Regions from separate parts of the Vibrio sp. HM8-C genome, predicted to be linked through region 2. Evidence: predicted binding sites of a transcription regulator. Region 2 holds the regulator's gene; each other region holds the start of a gene.

Region 1 (4,781 bases), on a different contig from region 2:
CAACCGCACTATGAGTGAAATCAGCCAGATCATTGCCTACAGCACCGGTGAAAACAGAATCTAATTATCATTGGTTTTTCTAGTTCTGTTCGATGAAATAGAAAAGAGAGAGCATAGCCCTCTCTTTTAAATAATCCGGAGCAATCAAGCTTTATCTATTTAGGCTGCTTGCTCAGTACTGCATCGATGTCAGCGGCGCTGTGTCGTTCATCAACACGTTCCCACTCTTCACCCATAGTGCGGTTTACAATACGTCCGCGTTGCACAGCTGGACGCTCAGCCATCATCTTCGCCCAACGTTGCACATGTGTGTATGACTCGACATCAAGGAACTCGCCTGCGTTGTAAGCTTTACCTAACGCTAGATTGCCATACCAAGGCCAAATCGCGATATCCGCAATGCTGTATTCCCCGCCAGCAATAAAGGTGTTTTTTGCTAGCTGTTTATCCAGTACATCCAGTTGACGTTTTGCTTCCATCGCAAAGCGGTTAATCGGATATTCAAATTTCTCTGGTGCGTACGCATAGAAGTGACCAAAGCCACCGCCAAGATATGGCGCAGAACCTTGTAACCAGAATAGCCAGTTCATCACTTGAGCTCGTGCTGCACCTTCTTTTGGCAGAAGATGACCAAACTTCTCAGCAAGATAAAACAGAATGTTGCCTGACTCGAATACGTTTACAGGCTCTGCACCTGAACGGTCAACCATCGCTGGAATTTTAGAGTTTGGGTTTACAGCTACAAATCCAGAACTGAATTGGTCGCTGTCGCCAATGCGAATCAGAAACGCATCGTACTCAGCTTCCGTCACCCCAAGAGCAAGCAGCTCTTCAAGCATGATGGTTACTTTCTGCCCATTTGGCGTACCCATCGAGTAAAGCTGGATTGGGTGAGAGCCCACTGGAAGTTCTCTTTCAAAACGAGCACCTGAATCAGGTCGGTTAATACTCGCCCATTGACCACCGTTTTCGCTGTCCATCGTCCAGACTCTTGGTGGGATATATTCACTTGCCATGGTTTATCCTTCTCTAAATTTACGTATTCGCTTTTGGTTCACGTATCCGGTCTAAGTTTGCGTAATGGAATTACGACGACTTACTTTATGACTATCTGCTTTGTGGCTAACTAAGATATAAGGGCAAATTATTGCAGATAAAGTCTTTTACGAATTTTTAGTTATAACAATAAATTATGGCAAGGGAGAAGAAATTATATACGCGGGATAAACAACGAAGAGTAAGAAACAAGAGAAAAAGAAAAGGTATTCCCGCAACGACGGATGTCACTGCGGGAATCTTAAGCATTAGAAGGCAGGTTCAATCGTGCCATTAAAGGTTTGTTGCATGAAATCACGAATCGCTTGTGACTGATAGATTTCTACAAACTTTTTGTACGCCGCGTTATCTTTGTCTTTTTCACGACTTGCAATCACCATGACCGCTAGTGGTGCTTGCTTAGATTCTAGGTAGATACCTTGTTTCTTCGGATCAAGACCCGCAGACATAACGTAGTTCATCGTAATAGCGGCGGCATCAACATCATCAAGTGTACGCGGCAGTTGAGCTGCATCTACTTCGAGAAACTCAAAATTTTTCGGGTTTTCAACGATGTCATTTAGGGAAGCTTTAAAGCCCACATCTGCGCGTAGCGTTATCAAACCTGCATCAGCAAACAGCAGTAAACCACGGCCACCGTTTGTTGGGTCATTTGGAATTGCAACACGAGCGTTCTCCGGTAACTCTTCTAATGATTTGTATTTATTAGAGTAAATACCCATACGCATTAGAATAGATTCACCAATAGAAACAAGGTGAGAACCTTGGCTCTTGTTGTAGTTGTTTAGGAAAGGTAGGTGTTGGTAGCTATTCAAATCGATGCTGCCATCTTCCAATGCTGCGTTTGGCGTAATGTAATCCGAAAACTCAACAACTTTCACTTTAAGACCTTGCTTGGCAGCTTCTTTCGCTACCGCTTCAACAACCTGTGCGTGTGGACCTACAGTTGCACCAACCGAGATTTCATCACTCTCTTTCTGGCCGCATGCTGCTAGACCGAAAACCAAAGAAGCCACTAAACCCAACTGAGTGAGTTTTTTATATCCGTTCATAAAATTATCCTTACCTAAACAAAAGACGTATAGCCGTCTAAACAGCTATATTATCGATGGTTAGATAATATGCAACTAAAAGTTCGCTATAAGATATTCACTTCTACACGTGTTGGTTTGCTATGCCAATTCGCTACAACTTTAAATAGCCATTGAACTCATATTTTCTTTTCTCTAAATTAGCCAAATTATCAGGAAGGCAGGAAAAGGAATTTATGAAGACGCTATTGATAGTCAATGTTGGGCAAGCACCAGAGCAACAACTAGAAAAATACGGTGATTTTGAGTTATGGGCGCAACGTGCCATTAGCGAAGTCGATATCAACATCTCTTTCTTAGACGGCGTTAATAACGCATTGCCTGCTTATGACACTTTAGCTGGAGTAATCATCATGGGTTCGCTTGCCATGGTGACAGAGAAAACAGACTGGATGTTAAGGCTCTCAAACAACATCATCGAACTAACCGAGAAACAGATCCCTCTGCTTGGTATCTGCTTTGGGCATCAACTAATAGCCCAAGCGCTTGGTGGCATCGTAGATTACAACCCTAAAGGTCTGGAAATTGGAACCGTTGAGCTAGAAAAACTAGCAAGCGCAAGCAGCGATCCACTGTTTGAACAAGTACCACCTAGCTTTGCTGCGCAAACGGTGCATTTTCAATCGGTACAACAACTCCCACCTAACTCTGTTTGTTTGGCAAAAAGTGAACTCGATGACCATCATGCCTTCCGAGCGGGAAGCTGCACTTGGGGCGTACAATTCCACCCAGAATTTACCAGCGACATTATGCGAGACTCTGTCAAAGGTTTGAAACAAGCCATAGCTGACAATTTTGATAACAAACTTGAACAGGTTGCCGAAACCGAGCAGGCAAAGCAGATTTTGGTTCGGTTTGCTCAAATGTGTAAATCACACTCTGATCAACAATAAGTCTTCAAAATATGAGCTAAAATAGCTTCAATAACACCACCTTTGTTTCTTTAGAGAACGCTCACGTTCCGGATAAAGGTGGTACTTAGTGAAGGTAGAGCATATGGCTAAAGAGTATGATGAGTGCGAAGAATATGCTGCTGTAATTTCAGCTCTTCCAGACATGGTCTTTGTTCTGACCGAGTCTGGGCGATATGCCGCTATTTTTGGCGGAGAAAACTCTGACCTCTACCACGACGGCTCATCACTCAAAGGGCTTACCCTTGCCAACGTACTTCCGGACGATAAAGCCAATTGGTTCAAAGACCGCATCAAAGAAACTCTTGAGGCAGATTGCGTTATGGTTTTTGAATATTCTCTTTCCGTCAATGATGTCGAAACAGTAGACGCTAAGTCTGGTCCATCTGGTGAACAACGATTTGAAGGACGAGTAAGCCCTTTAAAATCATTACGCTATGGCGAACGTGCCGTTGTTTGGGTTGCACGAAACATTACTGCTCGTCATCATATTGAACAGCAACTTATCTATCAATCCGAAGTGGACGACCTTTCTAAAACGCTAAATCGACGAAAGTTTTTCGAACACCTCTACGATGCTTTTTATACTTTCAAGCGATATCACGAGAACTACTGCTTCCTGATGGTTGATATCGATAATTTCAAACGAATTAACGACTCTTATGGGCACAGTCTAGGCGACGAAGCGATACGAAAAGTTGCAGACATATGCAAACTCAAGATCCGTAAAACTGATGTAATTGGTCGCTTAGGCGGAGACGAATTCGGCATCATTCTGAAACACACCGCAGAGATTTCCCCTGTTGCTTTTGCTGAAAGGTTAATCGAAGCGGTTTCAAATACGTTGTTGCACGCCGAACTGTCAGACACACGTGTGTCGATCAGCATCGGCTTAAGCCATTTCAAAGATTCCGATGAAGGTATGGAAGAGATATACCACAGAGCCGACCTCGCTCTTTATGATGCGAAGAGAAGAGGCAAGAACCGGGTATCCGCGCAACTCAATTAATTACGCCAGAACGAATCCAGTAGTTAGTCCAATAAAACAAAAAGGCACTCCGTTGTTATTGGAGTGCCTTTCTACGTTATAGGTGGTCGATAACGGCAGGAATCGCAGCAAGGACATCCTGACCAAACGCCACACTGCGTTCAGGTGACCAGCCGTAAAGCTCATCAGGATGGCAGTTGTGGTCTTTAAATGGCATTTCAAGTGTGTAAGACAAACACTGGAACTCTTCCGCAACCCAGTTAGAACCAACCGTTAAGTTCGCTTTACCCGGTTCATCTTTGTCATAACCAAACTCGTCCTGAAACTCAGGCGTGATAAAGGTTAATGCTTGCTTAAACAGAGCTTCCAAGCTTGCCATTTTTTCGTTGTAACTTGGAACACCCTCTGCGCCAGCCACAAAGTTATATGGGATCGCTTCGTCGCCATGAATATCAAGGAACATATCAACGCCCGTTTCGATCATACGCTCGCGCACATAATACACTTCAGGGCTTTTCTCTAGCGAAGGCGTTTGCCATTCACGGTTTAGGTTGACACCAATCGCATTGGTTCTCAAATGCCCACGCACGCTACCATCTGGGTTCATGTTCGGCACAATGTAGAACACAGCTTTCTCGAGCAATGCATTAGCAACGGTGTCGGTGTTATCCAACAAGCGCTGTAGCAAACCTTCAACAAACCATTCAGCCATCGTTTCACCCGGATGTTGGCGTG
Region 2 (4,781 bases):
CGATGCCTTTTGGATCGAACCAGTATGTCTGGCTATCAACCACGGCAACCAACTCAAAGTTCATACCTCTGCGCTTTTCTAGCTCTTCTTTTTGCTCTGCAAACAGTTTTAACCAGCTAGAACCGATGTTGCCTTTACCACATAGGGCAAGAGCTACACGCTTTTGCGCTTGGAAAATTTGGTTATGGACACCGACCACCAATTTCTCAACTGGTGTTTGGCGTAGTACCGCGACTAGGCTTAGTTCTGATTCCGCTTCGCAAACAAACTCAACCGGAGCATTTTTCAGCTGTTGGTAGAAGCCGTAGCTATGGTTAGCGTTCTTGGTGACACCTGCACCGACTGCGCCCACTAAGGTATAACCTTCTTTCAGTTTGATGTCGGCTGCGGTTGCGATGTCTTGGAGGAAAGACAGTGCTCCAGATGCAATTTCAGCGGTATAAGCCAAACGTAACTTGTGTTGGTCGGCTTGTGCTTCAAATGCGAGAGGCTCAAGTTGTTCGCGTTTGAGCTTCTCAAGGGTTTCATCGTAGACACGTGCAAAATCATGTCCATGACCAAATTCAAGTTCAATTAGCAGTACTTCATCTAATGAAGTAATGATTTTTGCGCCGCGCCCTGATGCGAGAACACGTTCTATTTTGGTTGAGCCTGATTCTGGCTTATGGCTGCATCGTAGCTGAAGTTCCATCGCACTTTGAGCAACAGGTTGGAGTGTACGGCTATGTAGAACGGGTGCAGCAAGGCGAGCCAGCTCGTTGGCTTCATCCAAACGTAAAAGAGGCAGTAGGCATGCGTTCGCTACGATACGTGGGTCTGCGCTATATACACCAGCGACGTCACTCCAAATCGTTACACGAGCAACGTCAGCTAACGCACCGATGACCGTTGCAGAATAGTCTGAACCATTGCGACCAAGTAGAACGGTATCACCTTGGTCATTCTGAGCCATAAAGCCGGTAATCACGATACGATGATGTGCATGCTGAGCGAGTACTTTTTTCAGTAGCGGATAAGAGCGTGAACGGTCTACTTCAGGCTGAGTGCCTGCTTCTGCACGTAGGAACTCGCGAGCGTCTTGTGAAACCGCTGGCAAATTACTTTGGTTGAGCAGCGCTGCTAACAAACGAGCTGACCACATTTCACCATGTCCAAGCACGGCAGCTTGCTGTGCTTTGGTCAGTGGCGCGGTTAGCTCACCTAAGCGAATAAACTCACCGTTTACTTGAGTTAACAGATTGTCAGCAACTTCACCTTCAAGTAAGTCTTCAACCAGTTTGCATTGGAACTGACGTAATGATTGCAGTGTTTCATGGGCAACACGGCCGTCTTTGTTCAATGCTTCCAAAAATGCGATTAAGCGGTTGGTGGTTTTACCCGCCGCTGAAACAACCACCAAATCTTCAGGTTGTGAGTATTCTTTTAGAATGTTCGCGACACGCAAATAACACTCTGGATCTGCTAAGCTACTACCGCCAAATTTATGTAGCTGGCGTGAAACAGTCATTAAAACTTCTCCTTAGCTTTGGTAAAGGCTTGGTCCAAATCAGCGATAAGATCCGACGCATCTTCCAAGCCAACTGACAAGCGCAGTAATAGTTGAGAAATGCCTGCTTCAGCAAGTGCTGCTTCGCCCATCGCTCGGTGAGTCATGCTCGCCGGATGGCAGATCAAACTTTCTACACCACCTAGAGATTCTGCAAGAGAGAAAAGCTCTAGTTCACCAACAAAGTACTTCAGTTGCTCGTAGCTACCAGCAAACTCAAAACTCAGCATTGAGCCAAAACCTAGCTGCTGTTTCTTCGCAATCTCATGCCCTGGATGCTCAGGCAGGCTAGGGTGATAAATGGTTTTGATCAGTGACTGTGATTTCAAATAATCCAAAATTTGCAGAGAACTTTCCTCATGCACACGCATACGTGCGCCAAGAGTACGGATACCACGTAGCGTCATATAGCTATCAAATGGTGTGCCCGTTGCACCAATACAGTTACCCCACCAAGCTAGTTCTTCAGCATGAGCTTTGGTTTTACTGATCACCACACCGCCAATCACATCTGAGTGACCATTGATGAACTTGGTGGTTGAGTGGATAACAAAGTCAGCACCCAGCGTTAGCGGCTTTTGGTAAACCGGAGTTAAGAATGTGTTGTCTACAGCAACTAGAGCGCCGACGGCTTTTGCTTGTTGGCAGATTTTCTCGATATCAACCACTCGCACTAACGGATTCGACGGAGTTTCTAACAGCACGAGTTTTGGTTTTTTCGACAATGCCGCTGCAAGTGCTTGTTCATCAGATTGATCAACAAAAAGCACTTTGAAATCGCCTTTGTTTGAACGAGTATTGAACAAACGGTAAGTGCCGCCGTAGCAATCGTGTGGTGCAACAATGAAGTCGTTAGGGCCAAGTAATGTTGACGCAAGCAGGTTTAGCGCGGAAGTACCGCAGTTAGTAACGACTGCACCTTCACCGCTTTCTAATTCGTAGAGTGCCTTTTCTAATAAGCCACGGTTTGGGTTGCCGGAACGGGTATAGTCATATTGAGGCACTTCACCAAACGCAGGGAAGCCATAGTTAGTCGATAAATAAATTGGCGGAACGACTGCGTGATATTGAGTATCTGATTCGATTCCGGTACGAACTGCGATTGTAGCTGGCTTGCGTTTGGTCATGAGTGTTTCCTTTCCTGAGACTCTTAAATAGACATCCAAATTCACAGTAAGAATACATGTGTTCGTCTATATTGGGGAATTGCATCTTACTTTACTTCTCATTTTTTGAGACGTCAATACTTCTAGACGTCTATATGTCTTTGCTTATGGCAGTAAATCCCGCTAAAATCTAGCCTTTGGAATTATTACTCGAATTCGAACAATGAAGGTGCGCAATGGCAGACTGGAACGGTGAATATATAAGCCCCTATGCAGAGCATGGAAAAAAAAGTGAGCAGGTGAAAAAAATCACCGTATCAATTCCACTTAAGGTATTGAAAATACTCACAGATGAGCGTACTCGCCGCCAGATCAACAACCTGCGTCATGCGACCAACAGTGAGCTTTTATGTGAAGCATTCTTACATGCTTATACTGGTCAGCCACTACCTACGGATGAAGATTTACGTAAAGACCGTCCGGACGATATTCCAGCAGAAGTGAAAGCGCTAATGACAGAAATGGGCATTGAGTTCGAGGCTTACGACGACTAATTGCTGTCGTTAATCTGTTTTTCCGCCCAATTGTGCAGATATGTGTAAAAAGCCCTGATTTGAATCAGGGCTTTTTTGATGCTATTGCGTTCAATGCAGTAACTGAATTTAGTTCGCCATGTAGTTTTCTGGCATCTCGATACGAGCAACACCAGAATCAATAGCGGCTTGAGCAACTGCTTTTGCTACACGTGGTAGTAAGCGTGGATCCATCGGTTTCGGGATGATGTATTCTTTACCGAACGTGAGTGAATCAACACCTGCGGCTTTCAATACTTCTTCTGGTACTGGTTCTTTCGCTAATTCGCGAATGGCCGCAACCGCAGCGAGTTTCATTTCATCGTTAATCACTTTCGCACGCACATCGAGCGCACCACGGAAGATAAATGGGAAACACAGTACGTTATTCACTTGGTTTGGATAATCACTGCGACCTGTACCCATGATTAAATCGTCACGTACAGCGTGTGCAAGAGCCGGTTTGATTTCTGGATCTGGGTTTGAACATGCAAACACAACAGGCTTCTCCGCCATCAGCTTCAGTTCATCTGCGGTGAGTAGATTAGGGCCTGAAACACCTAAGAACAGGTCTGCACCTTTGATAACATCTTCAAGTGTGCGTTTGTCTGTGTTGTTAGCAAATAACTGTTTGTATTCGTTGATATCATCACGACGAGTATGAATCACACCTTTACGGTCAAGCATGTAGATTTTTTCACGCATCGCACCGCATTTAATTAGCAGCTCCATACATGCGACTGCTGCAGCGCCAGCGCCCAAACACACGATAGTACATTCATTAAGCTGTTTGCCTTGCAGCTCGATAGCGTTCAGCATACCTGCCGCGGTAACAATTGCGGTACCGTGTTGGTCGTCGTGGAATACAGGTACATCACAACGTTCAATCAAGCGACGTTCAATTTCAAAACAATCTGGAGCTTTGATGTCTTCGAGGTTGATACCACCAAAGGTATCTGCGATGTTAGCAACCGTATCAACGAACTCATCGATAGTGCGATGTTTCACTTGAATGTCGATAGAGTCTAGATTTGCAAAGCGTTTGAATAATAGAGCTTTACCTTCCATAACTGGCTTAGATGCCATAGGACCAAGGTTACCTAAACCGAGGATGGCTGTACCGTTAGAAATTACCGCAACGGTATTGCCTTTGGCTGTGTATTTATAAACGTTTTCTACGTTTTGTGCGATTTCGCGAACGGGTTCTGCAACGCCTGGGCTGTATGCGAGAGCTAAGTCTTTTGCTGAATCGGCTGGTTTGGTTAGCGCGACGGCAATTTTTCCTGGAGTCGGTAGAGCGTGGTAGTCGAGGGCTTGCTGACGAAAAGCTTCTTCCTCGGTGAGTTCATGGCGATCATTATTGGACATTAGGTGGAGCCTTATTGTTTTTGTTAAGGCCACTCATTCTAGAGTATGTCAATGGATCTTCATAGTTTTGATACGCGAGAAATAGAGCTCCTAAGACCAGATTCTTTGGTTCGAAATGTTGAGGTTTCGGAACGTTAGAAACTAAAAAGGACGCCGTAGCGTCCTTTTTTGAATCTTCGCGTAAAGTAA
Region 3 (4,781 bases), on a different contig from region 2:
ATTCAATCCGAAGACTCTATCTATTTTGTTACTGTGATTTGCTGGATGTTGGCTACTGAAGATTAACGCTTTACTTATCGGATCTGTATCCTGATACCAATAATCTGCCGATCTATTGCCACTTTGGGAACAATGTCAGGCGTTCTGGAATGTTAAAAAGAAGAGAGTGGATAGGATAAATATGAAGGTAAGTTTTATATCGGGAAATGACGTTCTGATGGAAATAAAAAAGCAGCAACCGGAGGTTACTGCTCTTCAAGAAAATAATGTTTAGATATTTTGCTGCTGGCTTTGCTGTACGTTACTTTGCTCTGCAGTCTGTTCCTGTTCTTCCAATTCTTTTTCTTTAAGTTTGGCCTTGTCAATCATCGGTGTGATTGTCGAACCTTGCACTAAGATAGAGAACACTACTACAGCGTAGGTCATTACCAGAATTAGCTCTTTTACGTCGATAAGCTTATCTGGGATAACCATCATTCCTGATGGAATGGATAGTGCCATCGCTAATGCTAGACCACCACGCAATCCACCCCAAGTTAAGATCTTAATCGACCAAGGGTTGTATGTGCGATAACGCTTAAAGCCTAAGTAAGAAATGAATACGCTACTGAACCGTGCTGCAAGTACTAGCGGGATCGCGAAAGACATTAAGATCCAGTCTTCTTTGTGGAATTCGAAAAGGAGCATCGACATACCGATCAAAAGGAAAAGTAAGCCATTTAAGAATTCATCTACCAACTCCCAAAAGTGATCGAGATGTTCTTCACTCTCTTTAGAAAAGCCAATAAAGCGAGTCCAGTTACCAATCATAATACCTGATACCACCATGGCTAATGGGCCTGAAACATGGATAACGTCCGCAAACACATAACCGGCAGTCGGTACACCGATAGTCAGTAACAGTTCCATGGAGTGGTCGTTGGTTGCACTGATCAAGTAGTGGAATAGCAAGCCCAATAGGAAGCCATAAATAATGCCGCCAATCGCTTCTTGAGCAAATAATGCAGCTACACTTCCTACAGTTGGAGCTTCTTTACCGAATGCAATAGTAAAGATGGTTACGAAGATAACTAGACCGAAACCATCGTTGAATAGAGACTCGCCTTCAATTTGGGTAGAAATACGTTTAGGCGCATTCATCTTTTTAACAATCGCTAATACTGCTATCGGGTCGGTTGGAGAAATCAGAGCGCCAAATAGTAAGCAGTAGACAAGATCGAGATGGATGCCTGTGAAGTAACAGAATCCATATAAGCCGAAACCTATAAAGAAGGTTGAAAACAAAGTAGCGCCGAGTGCAAGGACCGTAATTTCCCATTTTTGATCTTTTAAGTGGGGGAGTTTGATACCAAGACCACCTGCAAATAAAAGGAAACCTAAAATACCTTTTAACAAAAAGTTTTCAAAGTTGATGCTGGTAACTGTTTCTGTTGCGATTTGAGTGAGATGGAACCAGTCATTTTGACCAGCAATAAGGATAAGTAGTGAGAGCACCATAGAACCAGCTGTAATGGCTATCGTGGTTTGCATTTTCACTATCTTGCTGTTTAAAAAAGCAATCATCATTGCTGCAGCAGATAGAAAGCACAGAGTGTAGTAGACCGACATTTTCTTCTTCAAATGTAACTAAATGTGAGCGAAATTGTCCTTTGATGCTGAACAAATAGCAAACACTTTTTACCTATAGATTTATCAAAATTTTAACGTGCGCATTTATCGTAATTAGATGTTTTAGACGTCTAGATTTCTAATCAATGTGTGATAGGATGTCGAACAAGCAAAAAAGGAATAATGAGGCTGTACTGTGGGTAGTAATCTAAAGCACCAGATCGAAGCGCAATTGAAGCAACGTATCATGTTGATCGATGGTGGTATGGGAACCATGATCCAAGAGCACAAGTTGCAAGAGGAAGATTATCGTGGCGAACGCTTTTCGGATTGGCACTGCGATCTAAAAGGAAACAATGATCTTCTCGTTCTGACTCAGCCTCAATTGATTAGAGGTATTCACGCTGCTTATTTGGAAGCTGGTGCTGATATCCTTGAAACCAACACCTTCAACGCCACGACAATTGCGATGGCTGACTATGATATGCAGTCTCTCAGCGAAGAAATTAACTTTGCAGCAGCCAAGCTTGCTCGTGAAGTCGCTGATGAATGGACGGCAAAAACGCCGAATAAGCCACGATATGTTGCAGGTGTTTTAGGTCCGACTAACCGTACTTGTTCCATTTCTCCTGATGTTAACGACCCTGGTTATCGCAACATCGAATTCGATCAGTTAGTGACGGCTTATTCTGAATCTACACGTGCGCTAATAAAAGGCGGCTGTGACCTGATTCTGATTGAAACTATTTTTGATACCTTGAACGCGAAAGCGTGTGCTTTTGCTGTTGATGCAGTGTTCGAAGAGCTTGGTATTCAATTACCTGTCATGATCTCCGGTACGATTACCGATGCATCTGGTCGTACTCTTTCTGGTCAAACAACCGAAGCATTCTATAACTCTTTACGTCATGTTCGTCCTATCTCATTTGGCTTGAACTGTGCTTTAGGCCCAGACGAGCTGCGTCAATATGTCGAAGAGCTTTCTCGCATTTCAGAATGCTATGTATCTGCGCACCCGAATGCGGGTTTGCCGAACGCATTTGGTGAATATGACCTGTCACCAGAGGATATGGCTGAGCATATTGGTGAATGGGCTCAGGCAGGTTTCCTCAACTTGGTTGGTGGCTGTTGTGGTACGACACCTGCTCATATCGCTGCGATGGCTAAAGTGGTTGAGGGTGTTACGCCGCGCGAGATTCCTGAGATTAGCGTTGAATGTCGACTCTCTGGCCTAGAGCCATTGAGCATTGCCGCTGATACTCTATTCGTTAACGTTGGTGAACGTACCAACGTTACCGGCTCCGCTCGCTTCAAGCGTCTCATCAAAGAAGAATTGTACGATGAGGCTTTAGACGTTGCCCGTGAGCAAGTTGAGAATGGCGCTCAAATCATCGATATCAACATGGATGAAGGTATGTTGGATGCGATGGCTTGTATGGAGCGATTCCTCAAGCTGTGTGCATCAGAGCCTGAAATCTCGAAAGTGCCAATCATGGTTGACTCTTCGAAATGGGAAGTTATCGAAGCGGGTCTGAAATGTATTCAAGGTAAGGGCATCGTAAACTCTATCTCGCTAAAAGAAGGCGAGGAAAAGTTTATTCATCAGGCGAAACTGATTCGTCGTTACGGTGCAGCCGTTATCGTAATGGCGTTTGACGAAGTTGGTCAGGCAGACACTCGTGAACGTAAAATTGAAATCTGTCGCCGCGCTTACAATATTCTTGTTGAGCAAGTAGGTTTCCCTGCGGAAGACATTATTTTTGACCCGAATATCTTTGCCGTTGCAACTGGTATTGATGAACACAATAACTACGCGCTTGATTTCATCAATGCAGTAGCAGACATCAAACGTGAGCTTCCTCATGCGATGATTTCTGGTGGTGTATCTAACGTTTCTTTCTCTTTCCGCGGTAACAACTACGTGCGTGAAGCGATTCATGCTGTGTTCCTATACCACTGTTTCAAGAATGGTATGGATATGGGTATCGTTAATGCTGGCCAGCTTGAGATATACGACAACGTTCCAGAGAAACTGCGAAATGCGGTTGAAGACGTTATTCTCAACCGTGACAACGGTGCAACAGAGCGTCTGCTTGAGATAGCAGAAGAATACCGTGAAAACGCAGTAGGCAAAGAAGAAGACGCATCTCTACTTGAGTGGCGTACTTGGCCGGTTGAAAAGCGTTTAGAGCACGCACTGGTTAAAGGTATTACTGAATTTATCGTTGAAGATACTGAAGAAGCCCGCTCTAAGGCATCGAAGCCACTTGAAGTTATCGAAGGTCCATTAATGGACGGTATGAACGTGGTGGGTGACCTGTTTGGCGAGGGCAAAATGTTCCTGCCGCAAGTAGTGAAATCGGCTCGCGTAATGAAGCAGGCGGTTGCTTACTTAGAGCCTTACATTAACGCGATGAAGCAGTCTGGCTCTTCAAACGGCAAAATTCTACTCGCGACAGTGAAAGGCGATGTTCACGATATCGGCAAGAACATTGTTGGTGTTGTACTGCAATGTAACAACTACGAGATCATCGACCTTGGCGTGATGGTGCCGTGTGAGACCATTCTTAAAGTCGCACGGGAACAGAAGGTGGACATTATCGGTCTTTCCGGTTTGATTACTCCATCTCTGGATGAAATGGTGCACGTTGCTAAAGAGATGGAACGCCAAGGCTTTGATTTGCCGCTGCTGATCGGCGGCGCAACAACCTCTAAAGCGCATACGGCTGTGAAGATTGAGCAGAACTATCACCAACCTGTGGTGTATGTGAACAACGCATCGCGCGCCGTTGGTGTGTGTTCAGCATTGCTCTCTGATGAGCGTCGTTCAGAATTCGTAGAGCGTCTAAATCTGGATTACGAAAGAACCCGTGAACAACATGCTCGTAAAAAACCGAAGAGCCGTCCTGTAACTCTGGAGCAAGCGCGTGCTAATAAAGCTGCAATTGATTGGCAGACTTATACGCCACCTGCACCAGTTAAACCGGGTATTCATGTATTCAAAGACTTTGATGTTTCTGTGCTACGTCAGTACATCGACTGGACGCCATTCTTCATGACTTGGTCACTGTCTGGCAAGTTCCCAGCGATTCTCGATCACGAGTTGGTCGGGGAAGAAGCTCGCAAGCTGTACAAAGATGCCAATGATTGGTTAGACCGTATTGAGCAAGAAG

What was found. Region 2 encodes MetJ, which represses methionine synthesis genes. Its sites were predicted from a motif close to TTAGACNTNTANANGTCTAA; they were not measured.
Region 1: the regulator MetJ is predicted to act here: its motif matches at 2,130-2,149, upstream of ACOSVQ_RS13050 (MetQ/NlpA family ABC transporter substrate-binding protein).
Region 3: the regulator MetJ is predicted to act here: its motif matches at 1,732-1,751, upstream of metH (methionine synthase).

The regions. Positions count from the first base shown of each region.
Region 1 covers NZ_JBMMKS010000010.1:145,085-149,865, reverse strand. The annotation lists gene ACOSVQ_RS13060 (DNA-3-methyladenine glycosylase I) at 1-64, shown strand, start outside; gene yghU (glutathione-dependent disulfide-bond oxidoreductase) at 156-1,016, opposite strand; gene ACOSVQ_RS13050 (MetQ/NlpA family ABC transporter substrate-binding protein) at 1,305-2,108, opposite strand; gene ACOSVQ_RS13045 (glutamine amidotransferase) at 2,324-3,040, shown strand; gene ACOSVQ_RS13040 (GGDEF domain-containing protein) at 3,144-4,067, shown strand; gene ACOSVQ_RS13035 (M14 family metallopeptidase) at 4,144-4,781, opposite strand, start outside.
Region 2 covers NZ_JBMMKS010000025.1:3,756-8,536, forward strand. The annotation lists gene ACOSVQ_RS19870 (bifunctional aspartate kinase/homoserine dehydrogenase II) at 1-1,507, opposite strand, end outside; gene ACOSVQ_RS19875 (O-succinylhomoserine (thiol)-lyase) at 1,507-2,673, opposite strand; gene metJ (met regulon transcriptional regulator MetJ) at 2,889-3,206, shown strand; gene ACOSVQ_RS19885 (malic enzyme-like NAD(P)-binding protein) at 3,315-4,592, opposite strand.
Region 3 covers NZ_JBMMKS010000015.1:112,828-117,608, reverse strand. The annotation lists gene ACOSVQ_RS16570 (cation:proton antiporter) at 271-1,608, opposite strand; gene metH (methionine synthase) at 1,805-4,781, shown strand, end outside.